Linked DNA regions of Rhodopseudomonas palustris. The protein of the gene in region 1 interacts with the protein of each later gene in a pairwise test. Links are inferred from orthologs where the notes say so. Each region holds a gene or a part of one and is shown on either strand. Other genes may lie near its edges. The genes, in order: rpe and eno.

Region 1 (15,116 bases):
AGGCCCATCGCTTTCGCGACGTGCTCTTCGACGCGCGGGTCGATATGCGCAAAGGTGCCGACCGAGCCGGAGATCGCGCAGGTCGCGACTTCCTTGCGGGCGGCGACCAGACGGTCACGGGCGCGGCTGAATTCGGCATAGGCGTAGGCCATCTTCAGGCCGAACGTCACCGGCTCGGCGTGGATGCCGTGCGAGCGGCCGATCGACGGCGTCATCCGGTGCTCGAAGGCGCGGGCCTTCAGCGCCGCCAGCACGCGGTCGAGGTCGGCCAGCAGGATGTCGGCGGCGCGGGTGAGCTGGACGTTGAAGCAGGTGTCGAGCACGTCCGACGAGGTCATGCCCTGGTGCACGAAGCGCGCATAGGGCCCGACGAACTCGGCCAGATGGGTCAGGAAGGCGATGACGTCGTGCTTGACCTCGCGCTCGATCTCGTCGATCCGCGCCACATCGAACGCGGCGTCCTTGCCGCCCTTCCAGATCGCCTCGGCGGCCTCCTTCGGGATCACCCCGAGCGCAGCCTGCGCGTCGGAGGCATGGGCCTCGATCTCGAACCAGATCTTGAAACGGGTCAGCGGCTCCCAAATGGCAGCCATTTCCGGACGGGTATAACGCGGGATCATCGCAAACTCGTGGGTTTTGGGGATTACGCCGCGCTTTAGCAGATCGGCGGGGCAGGGGCTAGGGACGGGGAGGGGGGGCGGGCGGGGGGGGGGGCGTCGCCCCCGGGCTTCAGGCCCGGCTGGGCGAAGCCCGGATTCCGCGATTGGCAGGCCCCGTCTTTTCATCGCGTCATTCCGGCCTGCGCGCTCCGGGCGCCCCGGAATGACGAGCGAGGGGGGGTGACAGCTGAAAGGGGGGACCGATTATGTGGCGCAGTCGCAGCCACATCCACTCCCGTCATGCGCGGGCTTGACCCGCGCACCCATCGCGCGCGCCAGCGCGCTATCTTGCGAAGAGTGATGGATTGCCGGGTCAAGCCCGGCAATGACGGCGGTGTAAGCGAGCGGTCGCTAGATGAACGCAGTGACACTCGTGTAAGTCGAAACGGAGGCGGAGTGTCTCAGGTGGTGCTACATCATCAGTCCCACCTGGCACGGTGCTACGCAATTCTGCCTGTCGTCAGTTTCGACGATTTTGGTCTGAACGGTCTTTAAACCGCCTCGCCCCGCGCCTGCAGCGCGGCGTTGCGGATGCCGGCGATATTCGCCTTGTAGGCTTCCAGCGTGCCGCCCTTGAACACGGCGGAGCCGGCCACGAAGGCGTTGGCGCCGGCGGCGGCGAGTTCGCCGGCGACCTTGTCGGAGACGCCGCCGTCGACCTCGATGTCGATCGGGCGGCCGGCCACCATGGCGCGGATCTGCTTGATCTTCTGAACCGCGCTCGGGATGAACGCCTGGCCGCCGAAGCCGGGGTTCACCGACATCACCAGCACCAGATCGATGTCATCGAGCACGTATTCGATCGCGCTCGGGTGCGTGCCGGGATTGAGCGAGACGCCGGCCTTCTTGCCGAGGCCGCGGATCGCCTGCAGCGAGCGGTGTAAATGCGGGCCGGCTTCGGCGTGCACGGTGATGATGTCGCAGCCGGCCTTGGCGAAGGCCTCCAGATACGGATCGCACGGCGCGATCATCAGATGGGCGTCGAACACCTTCTTGGTGTGCGGCCGCATCGCCTTGATCACGTCCGGGCCGTAGGAAATGTTCGGGACGAAATGGCCGTCCATCACGTCGAGATGGATCCAGTCGCAGCCGGCGGTATCGACCGCGCGGACCTCTTCGCCGAGCTTGGAAAAATCCGAGGCGAGGATCGAGGGCGCAATGGCGAGCGGACGGAGCGCGAAGGAGGACATCAGGGCTTCCAGGTGCGTGTGGGTGGATCAGCTTCGCTACCACGCCGCGCCGGTTCCCCGCAAATCCGGAGCGCGCGCCTGGGCCGCGCAGGCCCGGCAGGTTGTGCCGGATGGGGCAGAAATTGCCGTCTCGCCGGCCCGGCGCACGCGAAAAACACCAGCATTTACGGGAGCTTCGCGGCTGGCACGGCGATTGCTGATCCGAAGGTTGGAATGATCCGTGCGTAGTTGCCGGCCGCGGCCAGCGGTGTAATGCGGAGCTTCGATCATGCTGCCTGCCATTGGCGCGCTGGGCGCGCTGTCCGGACTGCTCAATACGCTGAGCTCGACGTCGAAATCGTCGTCGCAGAGCACCAGCTTCACCAACCCGTTTGCCAGCTCGAGCAGCAGCACGAGCACGTCGTCGTTCCCAACCCTGTCGACCAGCGGCTCCGGCTCGTTTCCGTCGAGTGGGCTGTCGCAGGAGACGATGCAGGCTCTGCTCGACGCGCAGAGCCAGCAATCGACCTCCAGCTCCAGCTCGACCGCTTCGAAGACGCGCGACTCCGCGCTGAAGGATCTGTTCAAACAGATCGACGCCGACGGCGACGGCTCGATCACCAAGAGCGAGTTCGAGAATGCGCTCGGCGCCGGCGGCACCAACGTCGCCAATGCCGACAAGGTGTTCAGCAAGATGGACGCCAACAACGACGGCAAGGTCAGCATGGACGAGATGTCGTCGGCGCTGAAGAGCGGCCGTCGGCATCACGCCCATGGTGGCAGCGGTGCGAACGGTGGCAACAGCGGTGGCGGCAGCAGCGATCCGCTGCTGCCGGCGCTGTCCGGCTCGTCCTCGACCAGCGTCACCAATTCCGACGGCAGCGTGACCACCTCCGTCACCTACTCCGACGGCAGCAAGGTGACGATGACATCGGCGGCGACCGGCTCGTCGTCGAGCAGCGCGACCTCGTCGTACAATTTCGTCGAGCAGCTGATCCAGCGCCAGGCGTCGCAGATCCAGGCGGCCTCGGCCCAGTCGCTGTCGGTCAGCGCCTGATCACCGACGCTTGGTCCCGATGATGGATTGCCGGGCTGGACCCGGCAATCATCTCCTCCGACTAGCCGAACGATGATCAACGTGGGCGCGATGGGCCTGCGGATGACGACATCGCACGGCGCAGCGCTGCCGCCTCATATCATCGCTTCGAGCCGAACCGATCGCGCCACGCCGGCTGCGCGTCCTTGAACGGCAGCGCGGTGGCCTCATAGACGCCGCGCGCGATCGCCCGCGCCACCGTGTTGGCCGCGATGGTGCCGAGCTCGGTGAGACCTGCGAGCGGCTCGACCGGTTTGACGCCGGTTGCCGCAGCGAACACCACGTCGCCGTCGAGCGGCGCATGCACCGGATAGATCGCGCGGGCAAATCCGGTCTGCGCCAGCATCGCCAGCCGCTTCACCTGGGTCTTGGTCAGCGCCGCGTCGGTGACGACCGCGACCAGCGTGGTGTTCTCCACCGCGCTCGGCGTCGCTGCGCCCTTGAGCCGCACCTTCAGCATGTCCGGCGTGAACGGCTGCGGCATGCCGAGCCCGCCGAATTCACCGTCCTGTTCGAACGGTGCCGACCAGAACCACGGGCCGTCGCCGATCGTGGCACTGCCGATCGCGTTGACTACCGCGATGGCGCCCACCGTAACGCCGCCAGGTGTTGTCGCCGACGCCGAGCCGAGTCCGCCTTTCAGCGTCGCGGTGGTGGCGCCGAGACCGGCGCCGACGCTGCCGAGCGCGAAGCTGTCGCCGGCGGCTTCGGCGGCCGCGTAGCCGAGATCGCGATACGGCGAGAACCGGCCCCACGCCTTGTCGCCCCCGTTGATCATGTCGAACACCACCGCGCCGGGCACGATCGGAATCGTCGCGTTGCCGATCGCAAAGCCGCGGCCGCGCTCGGCGAGCCAAGCCTGTACGCCGCCGCCGGCATCGAGGCCGAACGCCGAGCCGCCCGACAGCGTGAAGCCGTCGACCTGCTCGACGGTGTTCACCGGTTCCAACAGCACGCCATCGCGAATTCCCGGGCCGCCGCCGCGCACGTCGATCGAGGCGACTGCGGGCTTGTCGAACAGGATCGCGGTCACGCCGGACGCGAGCTTGTGGTCGTGCGCATGGCCGACGCGGACGCCGGCGACATCGGTGATCAGGTTGTGCAAGATGGATCCGTCCGAGAGCTGAGCGAGGGCCGCCATTGTCGGCATAAACAATTGGTCGAAGCAATCCCTCACGGTGCGATCACAAGGCGCGGAACGATGACGCAGCGGCTTGCATGGGCTTTACGCGCGGGTGCATGTAGCCGGCCATGATCCACGACGTCTCGATCCCTGCCGCCCTGATCGCCGGTCTGGTCAGCTTCCTGTCACCCTGCGTGCTGCCGCTGGTGCCGCCGTACCTGATCTATCTGACCGGTGCGACCATCGAGCACGTCGCCGCCGACGAGACCGAGCGCACGTCGAAGCGTGCGGTGATGATCTCTGCGGCGGTGTTTGTGCTCGGCTTCTCCACCGTGTTCGTCGCGCTCGGCGCCAGCGCCAGCCTGGTCGGCAGCCTGATCCGCGCCTATTCGGCGCAGCTCGCGATCATCGCCGGCGTGGTGATCATCCTGATGGGCCTGCACTTCCTCGGCTTGACCCGGATCAACATCCTGATGCGCGAAGGCCGCCTGCCGATCCCGAAGCCGGTCGGGCTGTGGGGCGCTTACGTGATGGGCCTTGCGTTTGCGTTCGGCTGGACGCCGTGCATCGGCCCGATCTTGGCTGCGATCCTGTCGGTGGCCGCGGCCGAAGCGACGGTGGCCAAGGGCGCCGGCCTGCTGGCGGTGTATTCGCTCGGCCTCGGCGTGCCGTTCCTGCTCGCCGCGCTGATGGTCGAACAGTTCTCCGGCCTGTTCGCGCGGATGAAGAAACACCTCGCCACGGTCGAGCGAGTGATGGGCGTCCTGATGGTCCTCACCGGCATCGGCTTCCTCACCGGCGCCATCAGCGACGTCTCGATCTGGCTGCTGAACACCTTCCCGGCGCTGGGGAATATTGGGTAGTTCGTCTCTGAAGCCGCGATGCTAGCCTCATCCTGAGGAGCGGTCCGTTAGGACCGCGTCTCGAAGGATGGCAGCGCACGATGCGTCGCCTCATGGTTCGAGACGCATCGCTGACGCGATGCTCCTCACCATGAGGAGCAGAGGCTGCGCTTTTGCGGATCAAGTTGGATGCGCAGAGCGCTCATCACCGTGAACGCTCTGGAATACTGGGCCGCCCGGTCAAGCCGGGCGGTGACTGTTTGTGGGCGGGGTGATGGTGAGCGCCGCGGGAGCCGCGGCGCAACGATCAGTCGGCTCAGTTGCCGATCTCGGCGTAGCCGCCCTTGGCGTCCCATTTGTAGACGACGTAGTCGATCGCCTTGATGTCGCCCTTGGCGTCGAAGGCCATCTTGCCGAGCACGGTGTCCCACTCGCCGGCCTTGATGGTGTCGATCACCTTCTTCGGATCGGTCGACTTAGCCTTCTCGACCGCCTGCGACCACACCTGGAACGCCGCGTAGGTGTAGAGGGTGTAGCCTTCCGGATCGATGCCCTTGCCCTTGAAGGTTTCGACGATCTGCTTGGCGGTCGGCTTGTTGCGCGGGTCGGGGCCGAAGGTGAACAGCGTGCCTGCGGCGAGCGGGCCGGTGATCGAGGCGAATTCCTTGTCGTTCATCGCGTCGCCGGCCATCATCACGGTGCTGAGGCCCTGGTCGCGCATCTGGCGCAGGATCAGGCCGGCCTCGCGGTGATAACCGCCGATATACACCAGATCGATGGCATCGCGCTTCAGCCGCGACACGATCGAGTTAAAGTCGTTGTCGCCCTTGTTGTAGGACTCGAACATCTTTTCCTGGAAGCCGGCCTTGTTCAGCGCCTTCTTGGTCTCGTCGGCCAGACCCTTGCCGTAGGTGGTCTTGTCGTTGAGGATGGCGACGTTCTTGCCCTTGTAGTTCTTCAGGATGTACTCGGCGGCGACCAGGCCCTGCTGATCGTCACGGCCGCAGACGCGCAGCACGTTCCACAGCTTGCGCTCGGTGAACAGCGGGTTGGTCGAGGCCGGCGTGATCTGCAACACGTTGCCGTCGGCGTAAGCTTCCGACGCGGGGATCGACGACGACGAGCAGAAGTGACCGGCAACGAACGGGATGCCGTCGCCCGCAATCTTCTCGGCGACCGAACGCGCCTGCTTCGGATCGCAGGCATCGTCTTCCACGTCGAGCACCAGCTTCTTGCCGAGCAGACCGCCCTTGGCGTTGAGATCGACCACCGCCTGCTCGGCGCCGTTCTTGAGCTGCCGGCCGAACGCGGATTCGCCGCCGGTCATCGGACCGGCGACCGAGACCTTGATGTCCTGCGCCAGCGCCGTGGTCGAGAGCGCCAACGAGACGCCGAATGCCAAACCGAGAAGCTTGAGTGTCATCGATGAATCCTTGCGATGGATTTGCAAACGAAAAGCCGCGCCCAGGCGGGCCCGAAGCGCCAAACCGGCCGGCATTGTTGGCTGATTTTTACGACAAGTCATCGACAAAATACGGCGCCGGCGGCACCCGGTTGCCGCATTGTGCCGCAGGACTCGCGCGCGCGGGGAGGGACTACCTCAGCTGCCGCGGCCGCCTTCGAGATACGCGGCTCGCACTTCCGGCCGGGCCAACAGATCGGCGCCGGTCCCGCTCATGGTGATCAGACCGTTGACCAGCACGTAGCCGCGATGCGCCAGCTTCAGCGCGTGGTTGGCGTTCTGCTCGACGATCAGCACGGTGAGCCTGTCCTGCTTGTTCAGGGTGCGGATCGCGTCGAAGATCTGCCGGGTGATCAGCGGCGCGAGGCCGAGCGACGGCTCGTCGAGCAGCAGCAGTCGCGGCCGGCTCATCAGTGCGCGGCCGATCGCCAGCATCTGCTGCTCGCCGCCCGAGAGCGTGCCGCCGCGCTGGTCGAAGCGTTCACGCAGCCGCGGAAACAGCGTCAGCACGCGTTCGAGCGTGGCGGCGCGTTCTTCGTTGCTGCCGGTTCCGGCATCGGCGCCCATCTGCAGATTTTCGGCGACGCTCATCCGCGGGAAGATGCGGCGGCCCTCCGGCGACTGCGCGATGCTCATCCGCGCGATCAGGTGTGTCGGCCGCGCGGTGATATCGACGCCGTCGAACACGATGCGGCCGGCCTTGGCGCGCGGCTTGCCGAAGATCGACATCATCAGCGTCGACTTGCCGGCACCATTGGCGCCGATCAGCGCGACGATCTCGCCGGGCGCGATCTCGAGATCGACACCTTTCAGCGCCTCGATCTTGCCGTAGGCGGCGCGGAGGTTTTCGATTTTGAGCAGGGGGGCGGTGGAGGTCATGATGCGACCTCGCCACGCTCACTTTCGTCATGCCCGGGCTTGACCCGGGCATCCACGGACACAAGCACAGCCTTGCCTGCGGGCGTGGATGGCCGGGTCAAGCCCGGCCATGACAAAGTATATGAGGGGAGGCAATTCACAGCCCGAGCTCCTGCTCGACCTTTTCGACCTCTTCGTCCTCGACGCCCAGATAGGCAGCGATGACGCGGGGGTCGTCGCGGATCTCGCGCGGGGTGCCGTCGGCGATCTTGACGCCGTGGTCGAGCACGACGACGTGGTCGGAGATTTCCATCACCACGCTCATGTCGTGTTCGATCAGCAGGATCGAAGTGCCGCCGGAGCGGATCTTGCGAAGCAGTTGGCTGAGCTCGCCGCTCTCGCGCGCGTTGAGGCCGGCTGCAGGTTCATCGAGGCACAGCAGCACCGGCTCGGTGCACATCGCGCGCGCGATTTCCAGCCGGCGCTGATCGCCATAAGGCAGGTTGCCGGCGGCATCGTCGGCACGGCTGCGCAGCCCGATCTGGTCGAGCCAGTAGGTCGCGCGTTCGATCGCCTGCTTCTCGGCCGCTCGCCACGACGGCGCGCCGAACAGGCCGAGGAAGGTGAGGCCGGAGGCGCGCATCAGCGCGTTGTGCTGCGCCACCATCAGGTTCTCCAGCGCCGTCATGCCGGGGAACAGCCGGATGTTCTGGAAGGTGCGGGCCACCTTGGCGATCTTGGTGATGCGGAAGTCGTTGAGCCGGTCGAGCCGGTGGGTCTCGCCACCATCATGCGTCAGGCTGATCTCGCCGGCGCTCGGCCTGTAGAAGCCGGTGATGCAGTTGAACACCGTGGTCTTGCCGGCGCCGTTGGGGCCGATCAGCGCGGTGATCTTGCCGCGGTGCGCAGCGAACGACAGGTCGTTGACGGCGAGAATGCCGCCGAACCGCATGCTCAGGCCGCTGACGCGCAGGATGTTCTGGTCCGCGCTCATCCGTGGCCTTCCTTGACGAGGTCGGACGAGATCGCCTGCTTGTGGTCGAGATACACGGTCGGGGCGCGGTGGCCGATCAGGCCGCGCGGCCGCCAGATCATCAGCAGCACCATCGCCATGCCGAACACCAGCATGCGGAACTGATCGAGGCCGCGGAACAGTTCGAAGCCGCCGATCAGCGTTACAGCGGCGAGCGCGACGCCGAGCTGCGAGCCCATGCCGCCGAGCACGACGATCGCCAGCACCAGCGCCGACTCTTGGAAGGTGAAGGACTCCGGCGAGATGAAGCCCTGCCGGGTTGCGAAGAACGCACCCGCAAAGCCGCCGAACATCGCGCCGGTGGCGAAGGCGGTGAGCTTGGTCGTGGTGGTGTTGATGCCGAGCGCGCGGCAGGCCACTTCGTCCTCGCGCAGCGCTTCCCAGGCGCGGCCGATCGGCAGCCGGCGCAGCCGAATGGTCGCCCAGTTGGTGATCAGCGCCAGGATCAGGATCAGATAGAACAGGAAGACGAGGCGATGCGTCGGCGAGAATGGAATGCCGAGCTGCGCCGCCAATCCGTTCGGCCCCGGCGCCAGCGGAATGCCGAACAGCGTCGGGCGCGGAATGCCGCTGATGCCGTTGGGGCCGCCGGTCAGCGTCTGCCAGTTGATGATGACGAGGCGGATGATTTCGCCGAACGCGAGAGTGACGATCGCGAGATAATCGCCGCGTAGTCGCAGCACCGGGAAGCCGAGGATCATGCCCCAGAACGCGGCGAGGATGCCGGCGAGCGGCAGGCAGATCCAGAACGACAGGCCGAAATTGGTGGCGAGCAGCGCATAGGAGTAGGCGCCGACCGCGTAGAACGCCACGTAGCCGAGATCGAGCAGGCCGGCGAGGCCGACCACGATGTTCAGCCCCCAGCCGAGCATCACATAGGTCAGCACCAGGATGCCGAGATCGAGAATGTAGCGCTGATTGTAGAAGATCACCGGCACCAGGAAGGTGAAGATCAGCAGCGCCGGAGCGACGATGCGGCCGGCGAGGCCGAGTGTCTTGCGCGCGCCGGCCGGCATCATCTTCGAGGTGTCGACCGGGCCCCACCACATCCGCAGCAGTTCGACCACGATCGAGCCGACGAATACGCCGCCGACCATGCCGGCGAGATCGCCGAACCGGGTCCAGTAGATCAGGCCGCCCTCAGGGCCGGCCTCGGTGCGGACACCGATCATCAGCGAAAATAAAACCAGCGCCACGAGGGCGCTGATCAGGGCTTTCTTGAAGATGAAACCGACGCCGACCGTGGCGGCGGCGACAGGGGCAGCAGCGGCGTGCGCGAGTTTTGCCACGTCGGCGCCCGCTCAGACTTTTTCGACTTCCGGCCGGCCCAGCAGGCCGGTCGGCATGAAGATCAGCACGATGATCAAGATCGAGAACGCCGCAACGTCCTTGTACTCGACCGAGAAATAGGCCGACCAGAAGGTCTCGATCAGGCCGATCAGCAGGCCGCCGAGCATCGCGCCGGGCAGCGAGCCGATGCCGCCGAGCACGGCCGCGGTGAACGCCTTGATGCCGGCGATGAATCCCATGAAGAAGTCGATCAGCCCATAATACAGCAGGTACATCATGCCGGCGACCGAGGCGAGCGCGGCGCCGATCACGAAGGTCATTGAGATGGTGCGGTCGACGTCGACGCCGAGCAGTGCCGCCATGGTCTGATCCTGCTCGCAGGCGCGCATGTCGCGGCCGAGCCGGGTCTTGGCCACCAGCCAGGTGAAGATGCCGAGCAGCACCACGGTGGTGACGACCACCAGGATCTGCACGTTGGAGAGCTGGACGTTGAAGCCGTCGGCGCTCTCGTGCAGCGTGTAGCCGCCGGTGATGATCGGCGGCACCGGCTTGACGCGGGCGCCCTGCGACACCTGGGCGTAGTTCATCAGCACGAACGACATGCCGATCGCCGACAGCATCGGGGCGAGGCGGAACGAATGCCTGAGCGGGCGGTAGGCGATGCGCTCGACCGTCCAGCCGTACAGCGCGGTGATCGCCATCGACACCAGCAGCACCACCAGAAGGATCAGCGGCACGAAGCTGAGGCCGAACGACACCAGGATCAGGAAGCTGATCAGCGCGATGAAGCCGCCGATCATGAAGATGTCGCCATGGGCGAAATTGATCATGCCGACGATGCCGTACACCATCGTGTAGCCGATCGCGATCAGGCCGTAGATCGAGCCGAGCACGAGACCGTTGATGAGCTGCTGGGCGAAATAGTCCATGCGCTGCCGTCGTCAGAGGACTCGAAAGAGTGGGACTCGTAGGGTCGTGGATTGCGATCCGAACGGCCCCGCGGCGGAGATCGCGCTCGCATTGCACACACGATGCGGCGAGGGCCCCGGCAGCCGGAACGTCGCTTCGCTTTGGAATTTTCTAACAGTGGGTCGCGATCGCGGCAACAGCGCCCGATTACAACCTTCTTCCCTGTGGACGGCGGCTGCGGCCTGCAGGGTTCCACCGGGCGCGATGTTGCCGCGCAAAAGCCGCGCAAAGATCACGCCGATCCGCGCAACCGCGGGCGCATGATGCTTGTTGTCGGTGTGGGCGCGACACTCTGAAGGAGACCATCGATGTCGAATCAGAATCAGCAGAAGCCGACTCCGAGCCAGACGTCCCCCGGCCAGCAGCAGCAGGGCGGCGGTGCCCGTCCGGGTCAGCAGCAGCAGGATCCGAACCGGCAGGGTCAAGACCGGCAGCAGGGCGGCCAACAGCATGGTGGCCAACACGGCGGGTCCGGCCAAGGCCGCTAACTTAACGATCGCCCGGCCGCAGCTTTCTCCAGACGGCTGCGTGCCGAAGCGACAGCAGGGAGCCCCGCCCCACGGCGGGGCTTTCCGCGTTTGGATAGGTTTTGTCTCAACCGCCATCACGTGCAATCCGACGCAAGTTTCGTGCCGAAAAGCCGAGCCAAGGCTCTCCAAAGTGCCATCCACAGTCGTTACCCGCCGTTAAGGTTAACAAAGCCTTTCCATTGCTGCTGATGGTTAACCTGGGGTTAGCTTTGGTCGCGCGCCGTCGGATTCGGCGTGCTGGCTGGTGGGGCACGGCGATGAAGACGGATTGGCGGATCAGTTCGGTGAACGGAGTTCTGCTGGCGGCCTACATCACGCCGACCTGGCTGATCGTGGGGTATCGGCTGTTCGTCACCCCGATCCACGCACTGTACGACCGGCCCAATATCTCGGTGGCGATCTTCGTCAGCGATCATCTGCATCTCAGCGCGATGGCGACCATCCGGATGGCATGGCTGCTGGCGCTCGCCAAGCTGACGGTCGCCGGCTTCCTGCTGGTGTTCTCGGCGCTGCTGACGCGGCGCTCGGTCCGTCTCTCCGGCGGCTGCAACGAGGCGCTGGCGTTCGCGCTGACGCTGGGCAGTGTGATCTCGTTCGCCAGCATGGTGATGGCCTCGCAGGTCGCCGAGCCCGAAGCGATGCGGCTGCACGCCACCGAATTGCTGCTGTTTCTCGGCACTGCGATTCTGATGCTGGTCGAGCCATCGACGCAATCAGCGGCTGTACCAAGCACCGACACGGCGACGTTCGAACCGAACTATCCGGCTGCAGCGCAACGCTCCTGATCGCTTTTATCCGGCTGTCGTGCTTGCTTGACGCTGGCGCCAGGGCCGGGCGCTACCTATCTCACCGCCTCACGACTGCTAGCGCCGCCGATCGCTCGGGGTGGTGTCGCGATACTTTTTCTTTGCCGCCCGGCGTGCTTAAGTAGTCGCAATGCCGCCGTCCGAGGCGGCCGCCGATCCGGGAGGAAATATCCATGGCCATGACGATGAACGGCGAAGTCCAGTTGGACGCGCCGAAAGATTTGGTGTGGAGCAAGCTCAACGATCCGGAAGTGCTGAAGGTCTGCATTCCCGGGTGCGAAGAGCTTGAAAAGACCGAAGACGACAGCGGTTTTCGCGCTGTGGCGAAGTTGAAAGTCGGCCCGGTATCGGCCCGCTTCAAGGGCAAGGTCACGCTGTCCGATCTCGATCCCCCCAACGGCTACAAGATCACCGGCGAAGGCGAGGGCGGCGTTGCCGGCTTTGCCAAAGGCGGTGCCACGGTTGGCCTGTCCGACAAGGATGGCGGCACGCTGCTGTCCTACGATGTCGAAGCGCATATCGGCGGCAAGCTAGCGCAGCTCGGCCAGCGACTCATCAACGGCTCTGCCAAGAAGCTCGCCGACGAGTTCTTCGCCAACTTTTCCAAGGCCGTGCAGAACGGCAACGGCGCGGCCTGACGGCGCTGCGGCGCCCGATCACGCGGATGTCATTACACGGCCGCGGCTCCGGCGCAGCCCGAGCCGTTCGCGGTTGCCGATCCTGGGGTTGCCCCGTAAGATCGGTTCAAGAAACACAACTAAAAGACGAATGATCGCCGTGCAACGCGGCGGTGCGCATTGAAGAGAGGGCCGATGGCCAAGATTTCCCTGATCGTCAATGGCAACCCTGTGACCGCGAACGTCGATCCGCGCACGCTGCTGGTGCAGTTTCTGCGCGAGAACCTGCGGCTCACCGGCACGCATGTCGGCTGCGATACTTCGCAGTGCGGCGCCTGCGTCGTGCATCTCGACGGCAAGGCGGTGAAGTCCTGCACCACGCTGGCGGTGATGGCCGACGGTCACGAAGTGACGACGATCGAAGGGCTCGCCGCCGACGGCGCGCCGCTGCATCCGATGCAGGAAGCCTTCCGCGAGAACCACGGCCTGCAATGCGGCTTCTGCACGCCGGGCATGATCATGACGGCCGTCGACATGGTGCACCGCAAGGGCCACGACCTCTCCGACGAGACGATTCGCGAAGAGCTCGAAGGCAATCTCTGCCGCTGCACCGGCTATCAGAACATCGTGGTGTCGATCGCGGCCGGCGCCAAGGCGATGGCGAACTCCGACCGCAGCTGACCGGCACTGCGCCGGCCCGCTTCAACGAGGCCGCGCGGCACGCCCAACGAGACGTTAGGAAGCTCAGGGAAGCGCAATGTACGAATTCAAATATCACCGCCCCGGGACCGTTCGCCAGGCCGCCAATCTGCTGCTGAAGAACGAGGACGCCAAGCTGATCGCGGGCGGCCACACGCTACTGCCGGTGATGAAGCAGCGCCTGGCGGCGCCGCCGCATCTGGTCGACCTGTCGCATATCGAAGGCCTCAGCGGCATCGAGATGAAGGGCCGGTCGCTGGTGATCGGCGCCACCGCGACCCACGCCGAAGTCGCCAACTCGGCGATCGTCGGCGAGGCGATCCCGGCGCTCGCCGAACTGGCGTCGCTGATCGGCGATCCGGCGGTGCGCCACAAGGGCACGATCGGCGGCTCGCTCGCCAATAACGATCCGACCGCGGACTATCCGGCGGCCGTGCTGGCGCTCGGCGCCACCGTGGTCACCAACAAGCGCAAGCTGAAGGCCGAAGAGTTCTTCCAGGGCATGTACTCGACCGCGCTCGAGCCGGACGAGATCATCACCAAGGTGCAGTTTCCCCTGCCGAAGAAGGCCGCCTACATCAAGTTTCGCAACCAGGCGTCGCGCTACGCGCTGGTCGGCGTGTTCGTCGCCCGCCGTCCGTCGGACGTCCGCGTTGCGGTCACCGGCGCCGGTGCGGACGGCGTGTTCCGCGTCACTCCGTTCGAAGAGGCGCTGAAGGCGCGGTTCAATTCCAAGGCGATCGACGGCCTGCACGTTTCGGCCGATGGCTTGAACAGCGACCTGCACGGCAGCGCCGAATATCGGGCGCATCTGATCGGCGTGCTGACCAAGCGCGCGGTCGACGCCGCCAACGGCAAGGCGTGAGCCTGGACACGGATCGGCCATGACCGCAGCCGCGCCTCCCGCTTCCGTCGACGCCACGCTCGAACTGCTGACGAGCCGCGGCTATCTCGCCGAGCGGTCGCTGGCGACGGTGGTGTTTCTGGCGCTGCGGATGGGCCGGCCGCTGTTTCTCGAAGGCGAGGCCGGCGTCGGCAAGACCGAGATCGCCAAGGTGCTGTCGGCCGCGCTCGGCCGCCGGCTGATCCGGCTGCAGTGCTACGAGGGGCTCGACGTCGCTTCCGCGGTGTATGAGTGGAATTCGTCGGCGCAGATGATCGCGATCCGGCTGGCCGAAGCCGCCGGCGATACCGACCGCGATCAGCTCTCCAGCGACATCTTCTCCGAGCGCTTCCTGATCAAGCGGCCGCTGCTGCAGGCGCTGGAGCCGGACACGGCGGGCGCGCCGGTGCTGCTGATCGACGAACTCGACCGCGCCGACGAGGCGTTCGAGGCGTATCTGCTCGAAGTGCTGAGCGACTTCCAGGTCACGATTCCAGAGTTCGGTACCATCAAGGCACCGGCGCCGCCGATCGTGATCGTGACGTCGAACCGCACCCGCGAGATCCACGACGCGCTGAAGCGGCGCTGCCTGTATCACTGGGTCGACTATCCGAACGCCGAGCGCGAACTGGCGATCGTGAAGTCGCGCGTGCCGGGGATCTCGGCCAAGCTGTCGCAGCAGGTGGTGAACTTCGTCCAGGCGCTGCGCGAGCAGGATTTCTACAAATCGCCGGGCGTCGCCGAAACCCTCGACTGGGCGACTGCGCTGACCGAACTCGACGCCCGCGCGCTCACCGCCGAAGTCGTCGGCGACACCCTCGGCGCGCTGCTCAAGTACCAGGACGACATCGCCCGGATGCAAGGCGACACCGTGCAGAAACTGGTCAAGGACGCGACCGAAGAGAAGTAATAGGTCTCTTTATCGGGCTCTTTGATTTGTTGTGTGGTTCGGCCTTCGCCACAGCGGCAGCGGACTCCCTCTCCCGCTTGCGGGGGAGGGCTGGGGTGGGGGAGCCCCAGGCACCGTGCGCGCGTCGCCCTCACCCCAACCCTCTCCCGCAAGCGGGAGAGGGAGCAGGC
Region 2 (14,973 bases), 1.0 Mb from region 1 along the record:
CGACTGCGTCAACCTTTGCGCAATGGTCCGGCGCATGCCGTCGTGCGGCACGACTTCGTAGGAGCCTTCCGGATACAGCGCGCGGATCTGCTGATCGGACATCGCCGGCGCGATCGCCGGACCGGCCGCTGGGGCTGCTGCCGGCGCCTTCAGGCCGCCGCCGCTCTTGGCCTGCTCGACGTCGCGGGCGATGACGCGGCCGTGCGGGCCGGTGCCGGTGACGCGGGCGATGTCGATGCCGGCATCCTTCGCCAGCCGCCGCGCCAACGGCGAGGCGAACACGCGGGCGCCGTTATGCGTGGCTTCGCCCTTCGAGACCGGCGCTGGCGCGCCCTCCTCAGGGCGAGGAGCTGGGTTTGTTGTCGGCTTTGTCGGAGTCTCTGTCTTGCCGCCCGCACTGCCCTCATCCTGAGGAGCCCGCGCAGCGGGCGTCTCGAAGGATGATGCTGTTGGCTTCGGCGCCTCGGCCTTGCCGGCTCCTGCCCCAGCCGCTTTCACGTCCTCGCCGTCCGCGGCCAGCACCGCGATCACGTCGTTGACCGGAACGTCCTGGGTGCCTTCGGGCACGATGATCTTGGCCAGCGTGCCTTCGTCGGCGGCCTCGACTTCCATCGTCGCCTTGTCGGTCTCGATCTCGGCGATGACATCGCCGCTTTTGACCTTGTCGCCCTCCTTCTTCAGCCACTTCGCAAGGTTGCCCTTCTCCATGGTCGGCGACAGCGCGGGCATCAGAATGTTGATCGGCATGAGGACAGAACCTTACTGCGGCCGTTCGGTGGTGGCGCCGGTGTCCGTCGGGCGCGACAGCTCGGCCTCGAACATCTCGACGATGCGCTCCAGCGCCTCGTCCTCGGTGTATTCGCTCTCGCGCGCATAGGCGCGCGCGGCGTGGCGGGCGATGTCGACCAGCAGCAGCCCCCACATCTCCGGATCTTCGAACGCGCGCATGAAGGCGATCGACAGACCGCCGTCGAGCACGAAGGCGCGTAGCACCTCGATCGCGTCTTCGCGGTTTGCGACGTCGGGCGGCAGCGGCTGTTGCTTGGGTCCGGTCATAGGCTCACCGATAGCAGACGGCTTTGGCGGCCTCGACCACCTCGGCGACGCTGGGCAGTGCCAGCTTTTCGAGATTGGCGGCATACGGCATCGGCACGTCCTTGCCGGATACGCGCGTCACCGGCGCGTCCAAGTAATCGAACGCGTGCTCCATGATCCGGGCGGAGAGTTCGGCGCCGACGCCGTTCTGCTGCCAGCCCTCTTCGACCGTCACGGCGCGACCGGTCTTCTTCACCGAGGCGATGATCGTTTCGGTGTCGAGTGGACGCAGCGTGCGCAGGTCGATCACCTCGGCCGAGATCCCGTCCTTCGCCAGTTCGTCGACGGCCTTCAGCGTGTAGGTCATGCCGTGCGACCACGAGATCAGCGTGACATCCTTGCCCTCGCGGACGATGCGCGCCTTGCCGATCGGGATCACGTAGTCGTCGAGCTTCGGCACTTCGCCGTGCTGGCCGTACAGCATCTCGTGCTCGAGGAAGATCACCGGGTTGGGATCGCGGATCGCCGCCTTGAGCAGCCCCTTGGCGTCGGCGGCCGAATACGGCGCCACCACCTTGAGGCCGGGGATCTGCGCGTACCAGGCCGAGTAGTCCTGGCTGTGCTGCGCGGCGACGCGCGAGGCGGCGCCGTTCGGGCCGCGGAACACGATCGAACAGCCGAGCTGACCGCCCGACATATACAGCGTCTTCGCCGCCGAGTTGATGATCTGATCGATCGCCTGCATGGCGAAGTTGAAGGTCATGAACTCGACGATCGGCTTCAGCCCGGCAAAGCCGGCACCGACGCCGACGCCGGCGAAGCCGTGCTCGGTAATCGGGGTGTCGATCACGCGGCGGTCGCCGAATTCCTGCAGCAGTCCCTGCGTGACCTTGTAGGCGCCCTGATACTCGGCGACCTCTTCGCCCATGACGAACACGTCGGGATCGCGGCGCATTTCCTCCGCCATCGCATCGCGCAGCGCTTCGCGGATCGTCACAGTCACCATCTCGGTGCCGGCCGGAATATCCGGATCGGCAGCCGCCGACACCGTCGGTGCTTCTGGCGCGTGTTGCGCCGGCGCCGCTGCGGACTTGGCCTGTGCGGCTTCGGGCTCCGCCGCCGGTGGGGCCGATTGCGAGGCCTTATTCTGCGCGGCCGGGTCCGACGCCTTGTCGGCATCGGTTGCGCTTTCGCCGTCGCCGAGAATGGTGGCGATCGGCGTGTTCACCGCGACGTCGTTGGTACCTTCCGGGATCAGGATCTTGCCGAGCGTGCCTTCGTCGGCGGCTTCGACTTCCATCGTCGCCTTATCGGTCTCGATCTCGGCGATGACGTCACCGCTTTTGACTTTGTCGCCTTCCTTCTTGAGCCATTTCGACAGGTTGCCCTTCTCCATGGTCGGCGACAGCGCGGGCATCAGAACTTGGATTGGCATTGGGGCTCCGCAGTCATTCAGTCAGGCGGGAAGCAGCCGCGACACGGCAAGGCGGGGATCAGCGATACACATCGGTGTACAGTTCGGACGGATCGGGCTCGGGATCGTGCTGGGCGAAGTCCGCCGACTCGTTGACGACCTTGCGCACCTCGGCATCGATCGCCTTCAGATCGTCTTCGGTCATGTCGAGCGCGAGCAGACGCTTGCGGACCTGTTCGATCGGATCCTGATCGTTGCGGATCTTGTCGACTTCTTCGCGCGACCGATACTTCGCCGGGTCCGACATCGAGTGACCACGATAGCGATAGGTCTGCATCTCGAGGATGAACGGGCCGTTGCCGGCGCGGCAATGTGCAACCGCCTTGTCGCCAGCGGCCTTGACCGCACGCACGTCCATGCCGTCGACCTGCTCGCCCGGAATGTTGAACGACACGCCGCGCTTGGAGAAATCGGTCTGCGCCGAGGAGCGCGTCACCGAGGTGCCCATCGCGTAGCGGTTGTTCTCGATCACGTACACCACGGGAAGCTTCCACAGCTCCGCCATGTTGAAGCTCTCGTACACCTGGCCCTGATTGGCGGCGCCGTCGCCAAAATAAGCGAGGCAGACGCGGCCATCGCCGCGATAGCGGTTGGCGAAGGCGATGCCGGTGCCAAGCGAGACTTGCGCGCCGACGATGCCGTGTCCGCCGAAGAAACTCTTCTCCCGGCTGAACATGTGCATCGAGCCACCCTTGCCCTTGGAGTAGCCGCCGCGGCGTCCGGTGAGTTCGGCCATCACGCCATTGGCTTCCATGCCGCAGGCGAGCATGTGCCCGTGATCGCGATAACCGGTGATCACCTGATCACCTTCGCGCAGCGCCATCTGCATGCCGACGACGACGGCTTCCTGACCGATGTAGAGATGACAGAAACCGCCGATCGCACCCATGCCGTAGAGCTGACCGGCCTTCTCTTCGAAGCGGCGGATCAGCAGCATTTCACGAAAAGCGCCGAGCTCCTGTTCCTTGGTGAAAGGCGGCACGTTCGATGGTGACGCTCCTCCAGCCTTGTCCTGTGCTGTTTCCTTCGCGGCGCTCTTCTTGGGTGCGGCCATGGCGATTCCGATGAGAGATGAGATGAGCCTCTCTATCGTAACTTATAGCGGCTTGAAAGGATCGCTATGTCGCTGCGCGCAAATCAATATGCCGCAGTGCAGCGACGCGAAACTTTCGAAATCGTTCGTCCAGATTTTTGGAATTTGCGCACTCAGCGCTCGGGCAGCATCCGCACCAAGTCCGCCGGATTGGCGAAGTCGAGCTGATAGCGCACGCGCTCGTCGAGCATATCAGGGTCGATCCGGTCGGAGCGCAGCAGCGAGACTCGCTGCTCGGCCTCGGCGCGCTGCTGACGCAGTTGCACCAGTTCCGCGGTGAGCGCGGTGATTTCCTGGTCGAGCTCCTGCTGCGCCGTCAGGCCGTAGCGGCCGGTGTAGGCATTGACGCCGAAATAGCCGATCACGGCCGCAGCGATCGCGTACAGCGCGATGCCGGCGAGGATCGATTTGAGGCGACTGCGGGTGACCATGGCCGGACCATGGGACAGCGCGGTTAACGCACGGCTAACGCGCGCAACTGTCCCGCCAGCTTTACAACCGGCGGGACAGGTGTCTGGCGCTATTTGTACTGCTGGGCGACGAAGCCGGCGAAGGCGTCGATGTACTTCTGCAGGAACTCGCGGAGCGAGTCCTTGACCAGTGCACCGTCCTCGCCGAACGCATCGCCGATGCCGCCGACATAGGCCTCCGGCTGCTGCAGCGTCGGCATGTTGAGAAACACCAGGCACTGCCGCAAATGGTGGTTGGCGCCGAAGCCGCCGATCGCGCCGGGCGAATTCGACAGCACACCCGCCGGCTTCTTGTCGAAGCAGCTCTTGCCGTACGGACGCGAACCCACGTCGATGGCGTTCTTCAGCACGCCCGGAATCGAGCGGTTGTATTCCGGCGTCACGAACAGCACCGCATCAGAGGCCTTGATGCTGTCGCGGAACGCGGTCCAGTCGGCGGGCGGCGCGTCGGTCTCGAGATCCTGATTGTACATCGACAGGCCGTGCAGCGTAACGATGTCCAGCTTCAGCGTGTCCGGCGCGAGCTTGCTCAGGGCCTGCGCAGTGCGCAGCGAATACGCCTGCTTGCGCAAACTGCCGACGACGGCGGCGACGCGATATGGTGGGGCCATTCAAAATCCTCCGTAAGCCACGAACAGTCGCGGCGAGCCTAGCCCGCCGCGATGACGGAGAAAGCGCAACATGCGACAGTCGTGTGGCGATGACGCGGTTTTGATGGTCCCCTCACCTAACTTGGTGCGCGCGTCGCCCTATTCGGCCGCAGCGCGGTTACCCAGCACCTCATGGTTGTGCGCGCCAAGCTTGGGCGTGGCGAGTTCGGGATCAGGCCGCTGGCCGTCGAACAGAATCGGCAGGCCGGCGACCTTGAGGCCGGTGTCCGGCATCGTGCGCAGCAGATCGGCCGCGGCGAGCTGTTCGGTGGCGGCGAGCTCGGGGATATCATTGACCGGACTGACCGGCACGCCCGCGCTCTTGAAGGCCGCGAGCCAATCGGCGGCACCGCGGGTTCTCAGCACCTCCTGCATCAGCGGGATCAATACGGGCCGATGCGCCTGCCGGTCGCGCACCCGCGCAAAGCGCTGGTCGGCGCTCCATTCCGGATGGCCGAGCACGGCGGCACAGCGCGCGAACAGCCGGTCGTTGCCGGCGGCGATCACGATCGGACGGTCGGCGGTCTCGAACACCTGATACGGCGCCAGCGTGCCGCTGGCGGTGCCATGGCGAGCCGGCGGCTCGCCGTCGAGCAAATAGCCGCTCAGCGACATGTCGACCCAGCCGACCGCGGTGTCGAACAGCGAGGTATCGATCACGCAGCCTTTGCCGGTGACGTGGCGCTGCTGAAGTGCTGCCAGCGCGCCGATCACGCACCACTGCGCAGTGGCGCGATCGTTGATCGGCGGCGCACAGAAGGTCGGCGGATGCTCAGGACCGCCGGTGAGCGACATCACCCCGCCATAGGCCTGCAGCAGCGGATCGAAGCCCGGCTCCTTGCTCAGCGGACCGGCTTTGCCGAACGCCCAGACCGAGCAATAGATCAGCCGCGGATTGACCGCGCACATCACGTCCGGCCCGATGCCGCACGACGCGACCACGCCGGAGCGCAGGTTCTGGATCAGGATGTCCGCATCCTGGACAAGCTGTTTGAGCCGCGCGACATCGTCCGGGTTCTTGATGTCCAGAGTCACCGAGCGCTTGTTGCGGTTGTAGGTGTGAAACAGCAGAGAGTCGCCGTCGATGAAGGGCGGGCCCCAGTGCCGGGCATCGTCGCCGCCGTCGTGCTTCTCGACCTTGATCACTTCGGCGCCCATGTCGCCGAGGATCATACCGGCCATCGGCCCGGCGATCGCCTGCGCGATCTCGATCACTTTGATGCCGGCGAGCGGTCCACCCATTGCGGTCTCCGATTTCGTGTTATGTCTGTTGGCGCGCACTGTTTCAGGGGTGCGAGGCAAATTGCAAGTGTCTGGCAGGAGCGGAGCGTGCAATGGTGACCGCCGAATTTCTCATCACCTCGCTGATCGTGGTCGCCTCGCCCGGAACCGGCGTGCTCTACACGGTCGCCACCGGGCTGTCGCGCGGGCCGCGGGCGAGCGCCATCGCAGCATTCGGCTCGACCATCGGCATCGTGCCGCACATGGCGGCCGCGATCCTCGGCCTCGCCGCCCTGCTCCACACGAGCGCGGTGGCGTTTCAGCTCTTCAAGTATCTCGGCGTCGCTTATCTGCTGTACATGGCGTGGAAGACGCTCGGCGAGCGCGGACCGCTCAGCGTCGACAGCGACGTCGGCGCCCCATCGGCGCTGCAGATGACGGTGACCGGCGTGCTGATCAACATCCTCAATCCGAAGCTGTCGATCTTCTTTCTCGCCTTCCTGCCGCAGTTCGTCTCCGCCGATGACGCCCATCCGCTCGGCCGAATGATCGAGCTCAGCGGCATCTTCATGCTGATGACGTTCGTGGTGTTCGTGATCTACGGCCTGTTCGCCGCCTGGCTGCGCGACCACGTCATCACCAGGCCGCAAGTCATGACCTGGCTCCGCCGCAGCTTCGCCGCCGCCTTCGTCGCACTCGGCGCCAAGCTGGCGACCGCGGAGCGGTGAGCTCATCCAGCGTCATTGCGAGCGAAGCGAAGCAATCCAGGAATCCGGCGCACTGCCCGCTGGATTGCTTCGTCGGCTACGCCGCCTCGCAATGACGAAGTGTATCACGTCCGCGCGCGGATTTCGTTGAGCAGGAAGTTGCCGAGCCGCTTGCCGCGATTGCGCAGCACCTTGAGAACGCCCTGGTCGACGAAATACGTCAGCAGAATGCTGTCCCGCGTCTCCACGCCCGCAGGCACGGTGTCGGCCGAATGCCAACTGTGCTTGTCGACCGCGAAGGCATAGCCCGAATTCGGCGCGAACTTCATTTGCCGCGCCTTCGGCATCGACCCGTCCGGCAAAACGTCATGGAAGATCGTGCCGATGTCGGTGTGGGCTTCGTCCCGCGGCAGATACAGCTGCACGGTGATGCCCTTCCAATGCGTGTCGGTGTGCGGCGTAATCTTGTAGCCGGGCACATCGCGGGTCAGGATCGGGATCGGAAACATTCCGACGTCCTGCGCGTCCGGGCCAAATCGCTTCTCCAGCGCCGGCGCCAGCTTGCGGCGGAATGCGTTCTTCACCGGCTCCGAACACAGCGCATCTCCGACCATGCGCCAGACCGAGCGCTGCTGCGGCGGCAAGTGCCGGATGTATTCGGGAAACAAATCGATCTTCACGCGGGTATGCGTACCGTCGGCGAGATCGTTGCCTTTACTGCGGCCGTGCATCGGCCGGTAGTCGGTGTTGCGCGGCAGCGCCTGGAGCATCGCCGCGTACACCAGCGCGGGAAAGATCCCGACAAATTCGAGGTGATAGAACGGCTCCATCACCACAGCGGCCGCCTCGATCGCACCGACGATGTGGTTGATCAACGCAGCGGTCGCCTCCGCCAGTTCCGACGGACGCTGCTCAGCCATCTGATCCATGCTGCTTTCCCTGCTTGCCGCTCTGATTGAGACTAACTCTTGTTCTCAACCAGAGCCAGCATGTTTCGCAGGCGATCGCGGCGATTATTTGGTCGGATCGATCAGGTACTTCTCGCCGGTGGCGCGCTTGTTATAGGCGGCGATGGCGTCGAGGGTCAGAGCTTCCTTCAGCGACACGATCTTGGTGTAGTGGCTGGCGAAGGTGGTCTTGAGCTCGGCGGCGACGCGGGCGCGGAGCTTGGCCGCATCGGCGGCACCGATCTTCTGCAGGAACGGGAACAGCAGCCAGCCGCCGGCCGCCCAGGCGAAGCCGAAATTGCGGACGATCTCGGTCGGCTTGGTATCGAGGCTGCCGTAGATATACACCTGCTTCATCACGTTCGAGCCGTAGCGGCTGTAGGGTCCAGTTGCGGTCTTGCCGATCGCGGCTTCCATGCAGCTCAGGATCTGGCCTGCAAGCCGGCCGCCGCCGATCGCGTCGAACGCGATGGTGGCTCCGGTCTTGACCAGCGCGTCTGTGAGATCATCGAGGAAGGTCGGCGCCGTGGAGTCGACCACGTACTTGGCGCCGATATCGCGGAGCAGCTTGGCCTGCGCCTCGCTGCGGACGATGTTGACCAGATCGATGCCGTCCTTCAGGCAGATCCGGTTCAGCATCTGGCCGAGGTTCGACGCCGCGGCGGTGTGCACCAACGCCTTGTGGCCTTCGCGCTTCATTGTCTCGGTCATGCCGAGCGCGGTCAGCGGATTAACGAAGCACGAGGCGCCTTCGGCCGCGGTGGTGCCGTCGGTCAGCTTCAGGCAGTCGGCAGCTTTGATCAGGCGATACTGCGCGTACATCGCGCCGCCGATCATCGCCACGGTCTTGCCGAGCAGCGCCTGCGCTGCATCCGAACGGCCGGCCTTGATCACCGTGCCGGCGCCCTCATTGCCCACCGGCATCGACTCGTCGAGCCGCGCGGCCATTGCCTTCATGGCCGCTTCAGGCACCTTGGCGGTGATCACCGGCGCGTCCGCCGTGCCGGACGCTTTCGCGGTCGACATGTCGGCGGCGCCGAACAGCAGGCCGAGATCGGAGGGATTGATCGGGGTGGCTTCGACCCGGACCACGACCTCGTCGGGGCCGGGCTCGGGAATGCTCACCGGCAGCAGCGAAACTTCGAGGTCACCGCTCGCCTTGATCAGCGAGCGCAGTTGCAGTCCGGTGGTCTCACTCACGCGTCGTCTCCCTGCTTGTTGTCAGCGCGGCCGCACCTTGGGGCAGCCGCGCGCAGGGTTCAAGGCCGCGCTGATAACCTATCCGTCATTGCGAGAAGCGAAGCGACGAAGCAATCCAGTTCCGACATCCAGCCTCTGGATTGCTTCGCTTCGCTCGCAATGACGCGGTTCTAGTTCAGCGGAACGCCTTCAGCGCCGCCTTGCCGGCGTAGTGCGCGCTGGAGCCGAGCTCCTGCTCGATGCGCAGCAGCTGGTTGTACTTCGAGGTGCGGTCGGCGCGCGCCAGCGAGCCGGTCTTGATCTGCCCGCAATTGGTGGCGACCGCGAGATCGGCGATGGTGGAGTCCTCGGTCTCGCCCGAGCGATGCGACATCACCGCGGTGTAGCCGGCCTTGTGCGCCATCTCGACGGCGGCCAGCGTCTCGGTCAGCGTGCCGATCTGGTTGACCTTGATCAGGATCGAGTTGGCGCGGCCGTTTTTGATGCCGTCCGCGAGCCGGGTGACGTTGGTAACGAACAGATCGTCGCCGACGAGCTGGCACTTGCCGCCGATCAGATCGGTCAGTTCCTTCCAGCCGTCCATGTCGTCTTCGCTCATGCCGTCTTCGATCGACACGATCGGATAGCGTGCGACCAGATCGGCGAGGTACTTGGCCTGCTCCGAGCGAGAGCGGGTCTTGTTCTCGCCGCCATAGACGTAGGAACCGTCCTTGAAGAACTCGGTGGCGGCGCAGTCCAGCGCCAGCATCACGTCGTCACCGGCCTTGTAGCCGGCCTTGCCGATCGCGGCCATGACGAAGTCGAGCGCCGCATCGGCCGACGGCAGGTTCGGCGCAAAGCCGCCTTCATCGCCGACATTGGTGTTGTGGCCGGCCTTCTTCAATTCACCCTTGAGGGTATGGAAGATCTCCGAGCCGCAGCGCAGCGCGTCGGCAAAGGTCGGCGCGCCGACCGGCATGATCATGAATTCCTGGAAGTCGATCGGGTTGTCGGCGTGCACGCCGCCGTTGACGATGTTCATCATCGGCACCGGCAGGGTGCGGGCAGAGGTGCCGCCGACATAGCGATACAGCGGCATGTCGTAAGACGCCGCCGCCGCTTTCGCCGCGGCCAGCGACACGCCGAGGATGGCATTGGCGCCGATCCGGCCCTTGTTCGGGGTGCCGTCGAGCTCGATCATGGTCTGATCAAGCTGCACCTGCTGTTCGGCATCCATGCCGCCGAGCGCGTCGAACAGCTCGCCGTTGACCGCCTCGACCGCCTTCTGCACGCCCTTGCCGAGATAGCGGGCCTTGTCGCCGTCGCGCAGCTCGACCGCCTCATGGGCGCCGGTGGAGGCTCCCGACGGAACGGCGGCGCGGCCGACCGAGCCGTCCTCGAGCACCACGTCGACTTCGACGGTCGGATTGCCGCGGCTGTCGAGAATTTCGCGGCCGATGATGTCGACGATGGCGGTCATGAATGCCTCTTGATCGGATGGAGGGAATGGAGTTGCGCCGCTTCTACAGCATGGCTCCGGGCACGAAAAGGCCGCTCGCCCGCCCCATGGGGCCCGACCAACGGCGAACGCACCGGTTTTGCAACGGATTCCCCTGCCCCGGAAAATGCTCTAGGACGGCGGTAACGGAGACCACAAGTTCAAGCCATGTCGAAAACACCTCGCAAATCCGCCGCCTCCCCATCCCTGCAGCTCGGCCAGGCCGTCGAATGGCCGGACCGGCCGGAAGCCGCCAAGCTCGACCGGGTGCCGAACCCGCAGAAGGACACCAACTTCCTGGCGCGCTTCACCGCGCCGGAATTCACCTCGCTGTGCCCGGTGACCGGCCAGCCGGATTTCGCGCATCTGGTGATCGATTACGTTCCGGGGCCGTGGCTCCTCGAGTCGAAATCGCTGAAGCTGTACTTCGCTTCCTTCCGCAACCACGGCGCCTTCCACGAAGACTGCACCGTGGCGATCGGCAAACGGATCGCAACCGAGATCAAACCGAAATGGCTGCGCATCGGCGGCTATTGGTACCCGCGCGGCGGCATCCCGATCGACGTGTTCTGGCAGACCGGCAAACTGCCGAAGGACGTCTGGGTGCCCGATCAGGGCGTGCAGCCGTATCGCGGACGGGGTTAGCCGGAGCACGCGCAGACGCCATGCGCCCCGCGGTGCATGGCGTTCCGGCTGGAGGGATTGCGGAACGGCGCGAGACCAGGTAATTAATCGCAGCTTCTTCTGTTATCCGAGGAGGCTGACATGAACGATTTGTATTCGTGGACTGCGCATCAGCACCACGGCTTGCACACCTTCAAATCATTCCAAGACAAGCTTGAGCAGTTCGCCGAAGATCATCCGGCGCAACGCGGTCTGTGCCGTGTGCTGTCTCATCTGGTGCAGGATTACATCGAGGCCTTCGATGAAGCGCCTCTGCCGGCCGACCTCGCACGCGACGTGCACCATCGCTTGCTGCAATTGTTGGCGTCACTTGAACTGCACGGCGATTCCGAGCGCAGGCTCGCCGACATCAACCGCGTCGCGGGTTTTGCGCTCTGGCCAATGCCGCAAAGCCCCTCTGGTGGCGAACATCGTCCGCATCACTGACGACGCTGCCGTGGCCGCTACAGCCGCACCGCGTCGTCCACAAGCAGTGGCGGCCGGATCTCCTGCGGCACGCCGAGATGATAGACCTGCGACCTGTAGAGGTGTGCGATCGGCTTGAAGTCGGCGGCGCCGTCGATTGACATTGCCTCAACGTCGCGCATCTCGCAACAGAGTGGAACTTTTCGCGCTCGCGAACGTTTCAACGGAACTGCAAGGTTTAGGCGGAGAAGCGAGATTGAACCGGCGGCAAGTTCTGACCGGGCTGGCGGCGTTGCCGCTGTTGCAGGCAAAGCCCGATCCCGCCGCGGCGGACCGCTCTTCCTCGATCGACTTCGATCCTTGGATGGTGCGCAAGCTGGCGCGCGAACTGGCGAGCAAACCCTATGAGGCACCCGACGGCTCGTTGCCGGCCTCGCTGAACGACCTCAGCTACGACGCCTACCGGTCGCTGCGCTTTCGACCCGAGCGCGCGCTCTGGCGTGCCGAGAACCTTCCGTTTCAGGTCCAGTTCTTCCACCGCGGCTTCCTCTACAAGAACCGGGTGACGATCTTTGAAGTCGCCGATGGCAAGGCGCGCCACGTGCCGTATCGCGCGGACGACTTCTCGTTCGGCGACGTCGCGCCGCCGCCGGATGCCGATCTCGGCTTTGCGGGGTTTCGGATTCATGCGCCGCTGCAGCGTGCGGATTATTACGACGAGGTCAGCGCCTTCCTCGGAGCGGCCTACTTTCGCGCCGTCACCAAGGGCGAGCGTTACGGCCTCTCTGCGCGCGGCCTGTCGATCGACACCGGCCAGTCGAGCGGGGAGGAATTCCCGCTGTTCAAGACATTCTGGCTTGAGCGGCCTGCTCCGGGCGCATCGTCGCTGGTGGTGCATGCGCTGCTCGACAGCAAGAGCGTCGCCGGCGCCTACCGCTTCACCATCCGGCCCGGTGACACCACGGTATTCGATGTCGAGATGGCGCTGTATCCGCGCGTCGATCTGCAGCATGCCGGACTGGCACCGATGACCAGCATGTTTCTGTTCGGCCCGAACGATCCGGCCGATACCCCGGACTTCCGCGCCGCGGTGCACGATTCCGACGGGCTCGCGATCTTCAACGGCAGCGGCGAAGAGCTGTGGCGGCCTCTGTGCAATCCGAAGGATCTGCAGATCAGCTCGTTCAGTGACCGCAACCCGCGCGGCTTCGGCCTGATGCAGCGCGAACGCAGCTTCGCCAACTATCAAGATCTCGAATCCCGATACGAGCTGCGGCCGAGCCTGTGGGCCGAGCCGATCGGCGACTGGACCGATGGCGCCGTCAAACTGATCGAGATTCCCACCCGCGAAGAGGTGCACGACAATATCGCGGCGTTCTGGGAGCCCAAGCAGCCGCTACGCGCCAAGGGCGAACACATCTACACCTATCGCCTACACTGGGGACCGGACGCGCCGAAACCCAAGGCGCTTGCACGGTTCGTGCGGACCGGCGTCAGCGCGCGGGGCGACACCGAACGATTATTCGTGCTCGACTTCGCCGGCGAGCGGCTGAAGACCGTCGATGCCGCCGCGATCCGCGGCGTAGTCACCGCCGACAAGGGCGAGATCCGCAATATCGTGACCCAACCGAACCCGGCGATGGGCGGCTGGCGGCTCAGCTTTGACCTCGCGCAGGCGCGAGCCCCGGTCGAATTACGGGCGGTCGTGTGCGAGGGCGACGCGGCGGTCTCGGAAGTTTGGCTGTACCGATGGACGCCGTGATCGGGCCGCGGCGCGAGGGCTACAGCGACACCTCGCGCCGAGCCGAACCGCTGCCTGCGAACGCACCGTTGCCGATGCCGGTGCAGTCGTTGCTGCAGAGTCCCCGGGCTGCCGCCGTCCGATCGCCGGCCGCTTGGCGCCGCGTGCTGATCATGGTCGCGACCGCAGTGCTGTCCGCGGCGGGCATCTACGAGATGTATCAGGTGCTACAGGTCGGCGGCATCACGGTTCTCGAAGGCGTGGTGCTGGTGCTGTTCGCCGCGCTGTTCGCCTGGGTCGCACTGTCGTTCGTGTCGGCGCTGGCCGGCTTCACTGTGCTGTGCTGCGGCTGGCGCGACGATATCGGCATCATGGCGGATGGCTCTGTTCCGGCGGTCTCTTCCAGGATCGCGATGCTGCTGCCGACCTACAACGAAGACGCCCCGGTGGTGTTCGCGAGGCTACAGGCGACGCGGCAATCGGTCGACGAAACCGGACGCGGCGCACAATTCGACTGGTTCGTGCTCAGCGACTCCACCGATCCGTCAGTATGGATCGATGAAGAGCGCTGCTATGCCGAACTCGCCGCCACACACGACCGTCTCTACTATCGACACCGGCCCCACAATACGGCACGCAAGTCCGGCAACATCGCCGACTGGGTCGAACGTTTCGGCGGTGCTTACGACTTCATGGTCATCCTCGACGCCGACAGCGTGATGACCGGTGACGTGCTGGTGCGTATCGCCGCCGCGATGGAGGCGAACAGCGACGTCGGATTGATCCAAACTCTGCCGGTCGTGGTCCAGGCGCGCACGCTGTTCGCGCGGGTCCAGCAATTCGCCGGCAGCATCTACGGGCCGATGATCGCCGCCGGCACAGCATGGTGGCACGGCTCCGAGAGCAACTATTGGGGCCACAATGCGATCATCCGGGTATCGGCGTTCGCGGGCAGCGCCGGGCTGCCGACGTTGGCGGGCCGCAAACCATTCGGCGGTGAAATCCTCAGCCACGATTTCGTCGAAGCGGCGCTTATGCGCCGCGCAGGCTGGCGCATTCACCTCGCCCCAACGCTGCGCGGCAGCTACGAAGAGTGCCCACCTTCACTGCTCGATTTCGCCGCGCGCGATCGGCGCTGGTGCCAGGGCAATCTGCAACACGGCAAGCTGCTCACCGCCCGCGGACTGCATTGGGTGTCGAGGCTGCATTTCCTCACCGGAATCGGCGCTTATCTCACCGCGCCGATGTGGCTGGCGTTTCTGATTGCCGGCATCCTGATTTCGCTGCAGGCGCAGTTTGTCCGCCCCGAATATTTCCCCAAGGACTTCTCGCTGTTTCCGATCTGGCCGGCGCAGGACCCGGTGCGCGCCGCCTGGGTGTTCGCCGGCACGATGGGACTGTTGATCCTGCCGAAGTTGCTAGCCCTGTGGCTGGTGCTGATGCGCAACGAAACCCGCAGGAAGTTCGGCGGCGGCCTGCGCGCGTTCGGCGGATTGCTGCTAGAGACGCTGATCTCGGCTCTGAACGCGCCGGTGATGATGGTGTTTCAATCCACCGCGGTGATCGAGATCCTGCTCGGCCGCGACGCCGGCTGGCAGGTTCAGCATCGCGGCGATGGCGCGATCCCGTTGCTGGAAGTCGTCCGCCGCTACGCGCTCCCGACAGCGCTGGGCGCGACCATGGCGATCGGAGCGTGGCTGGTGTCGTGGCCGCTGCTACTGTGGATGACGCCGGTAATCGTCGGCCTGCTGCTCGCGATCCCGGTGGCGCTGCTGACGACGCGTGTCTCCCGCTCGCGTCCGTTGCTGATGACGACTCCGGAGCAGATCGATCCGCCGGCGATCCTGGCTCAGGTCCACGCACTCGCCG

Evidence for each region.
Region 2: the proteins of rpe (region 1) and eno interact in binary tests that used the Escherichia coli proteins (3 or more experiments, as listed by UniProt). The link is inferred for Rhodopseudomonas palustris from one-to-one orthologs.

The regions. Positions count from the first base shown.
Region 1 is NZ_CP019966.1:4,192,222-4,207,337, reverse strand. The notes cover bases 1-2,996. They hold rpe (ribulose-phosphate 3-epimerase), read right to left. Parts: upstream 1,850-2,996; coding sequence 1,151-1,849; downstream 1-1,150. Other genes in these bases: RPPS3_RS19535 (EF-hand domain-containing protein), read left to right, coding at 2,118-2,885; purB (adenylosuccinate lyase), read right to left, coding at 1-620. Also shown: RPPS3_RS19530 (P1 family peptidase), read right to left, coding at 3,025-4,029; RPPS3_RS19525 (cytochrome c biogenesis CcdA family protein), read left to right, coding at 4,176-4,910; RPPS3_RS19520 (branched-chain amino acid ABC transporter substrate-binding protein), read right to left, coding at 5,206-6,312; RPPS3_RS19515 (ABC transporter ATP-binding protein), read right to left, coding at 6,490-7,230; RPPS3_RS19510 (ABC transporter ATP-binding protein), read right to left, coding at 7,367-8,203; high-affinity branched-chain amino acid ABC transporter permease LivM, read right to left, coding at 8,200-9,531; RPPS3_RS19500 (ABC transporter permease subunit), read right to left, coding at 9,544-10,461; RPPS3_RS24665 (hypothetical protein), read right to left, coding at 10,474-10,962; RPPS3_RS19490 (hypothetical protein), read left to right, coding at 11,289-11,816; RPPS3_RS19485 (CoxG family protein), read left to right, coding at 12,011-12,475; RPPS3_RS19480 ((2Fe-2S)-binding protein), read left to right, coding at 12,650-13,135; RPPS3_RS19475 (FAD binding domain-containing protein), read left to right, coding at 13,212-14,018; RPPS3_RS19470 (AAA family ATPase), read left to right, coding at 14,038-14,946. UniProt on the Escherichia coli protein: Catalyzes the reversible epimerization of D-ribulose 5-phosphate to D-xylulose 5-phosphate.
Region 2 is NZ_CP019966.1:3,155,435-3,170,407, forward strand. The notes cover bases 8,115-10,967. They hold eno (phosphopyruvate hydratase), read right to left. Parts: upstream 10,257-10,967; coding sequence 8,973-10,256; downstream 8,115-8,972. Other genes in these bases: RPPS3_RS14780 (zinc-binding dehydrogenase), read right to left, coding at 8,115-8,797; queF (preQ(1) synthase), read left to right, coding at 10,443-10,919. Also shown: RPPS3_RS14735 (pyruvate dehydrogenase complex dihydrolipoamide acetyltransferase), read right to left, coding at 1-747; RPPS3_RS14740 (DUF5076 domain-containing protein), read right to left, coding at 760-1,056; RPPS3_RS14745 (pyruvate dehydrogenase complex E1 component subunit beta), read right to left, coding at 1,061-2,470; pdhA (pyruvate dehydrogenase (acetyl-transferring) E1 component subunit alpha), read right to left, coding at 2,529-3,563; RPPS3_RS14755 (FtsB family cell division protein), read right to left, coding at 3,716-4,033; RPPS3_RS14760 (NADPH-dependent FMN reductase), read right to left, coding at 4,123-4,683; RPPS3_RS14765 (CaiB/BaiF CoA transferase family protein), read right to left, coding at 4,822-5,964; RPPS3_RS14770 (LysE family translocator), read left to right, coding at 6,057-6,671; RPPS3_RS14775 (hypothetical protein), read right to left, coding at 6,776-7,579; more of RPPS3_RS14780, read right to left, coding at 7,664-8,114; RPPS3_RS14800 (hypothetical protein), read left to right, coding at 11,040-11,384; RPPS3_RS24820 (hypothetical protein), read right to left, coding at 11,402-11,527; RPPS3_RS14805 (glucan biosynthesis protein G), read left to right, coding at 11,620-13,125; glucans biosynthesis glucosyltransferase MdoH, read left to right, coding at 13,113-14,973. UniProt on the Escherichia coli protein: Catalyzes the reversible conversion of 2-phosphoglycerate (2-PG) into phosphoenolpyruvate (PEP). It is essential for the degradation of carbohydrates via glycolysis.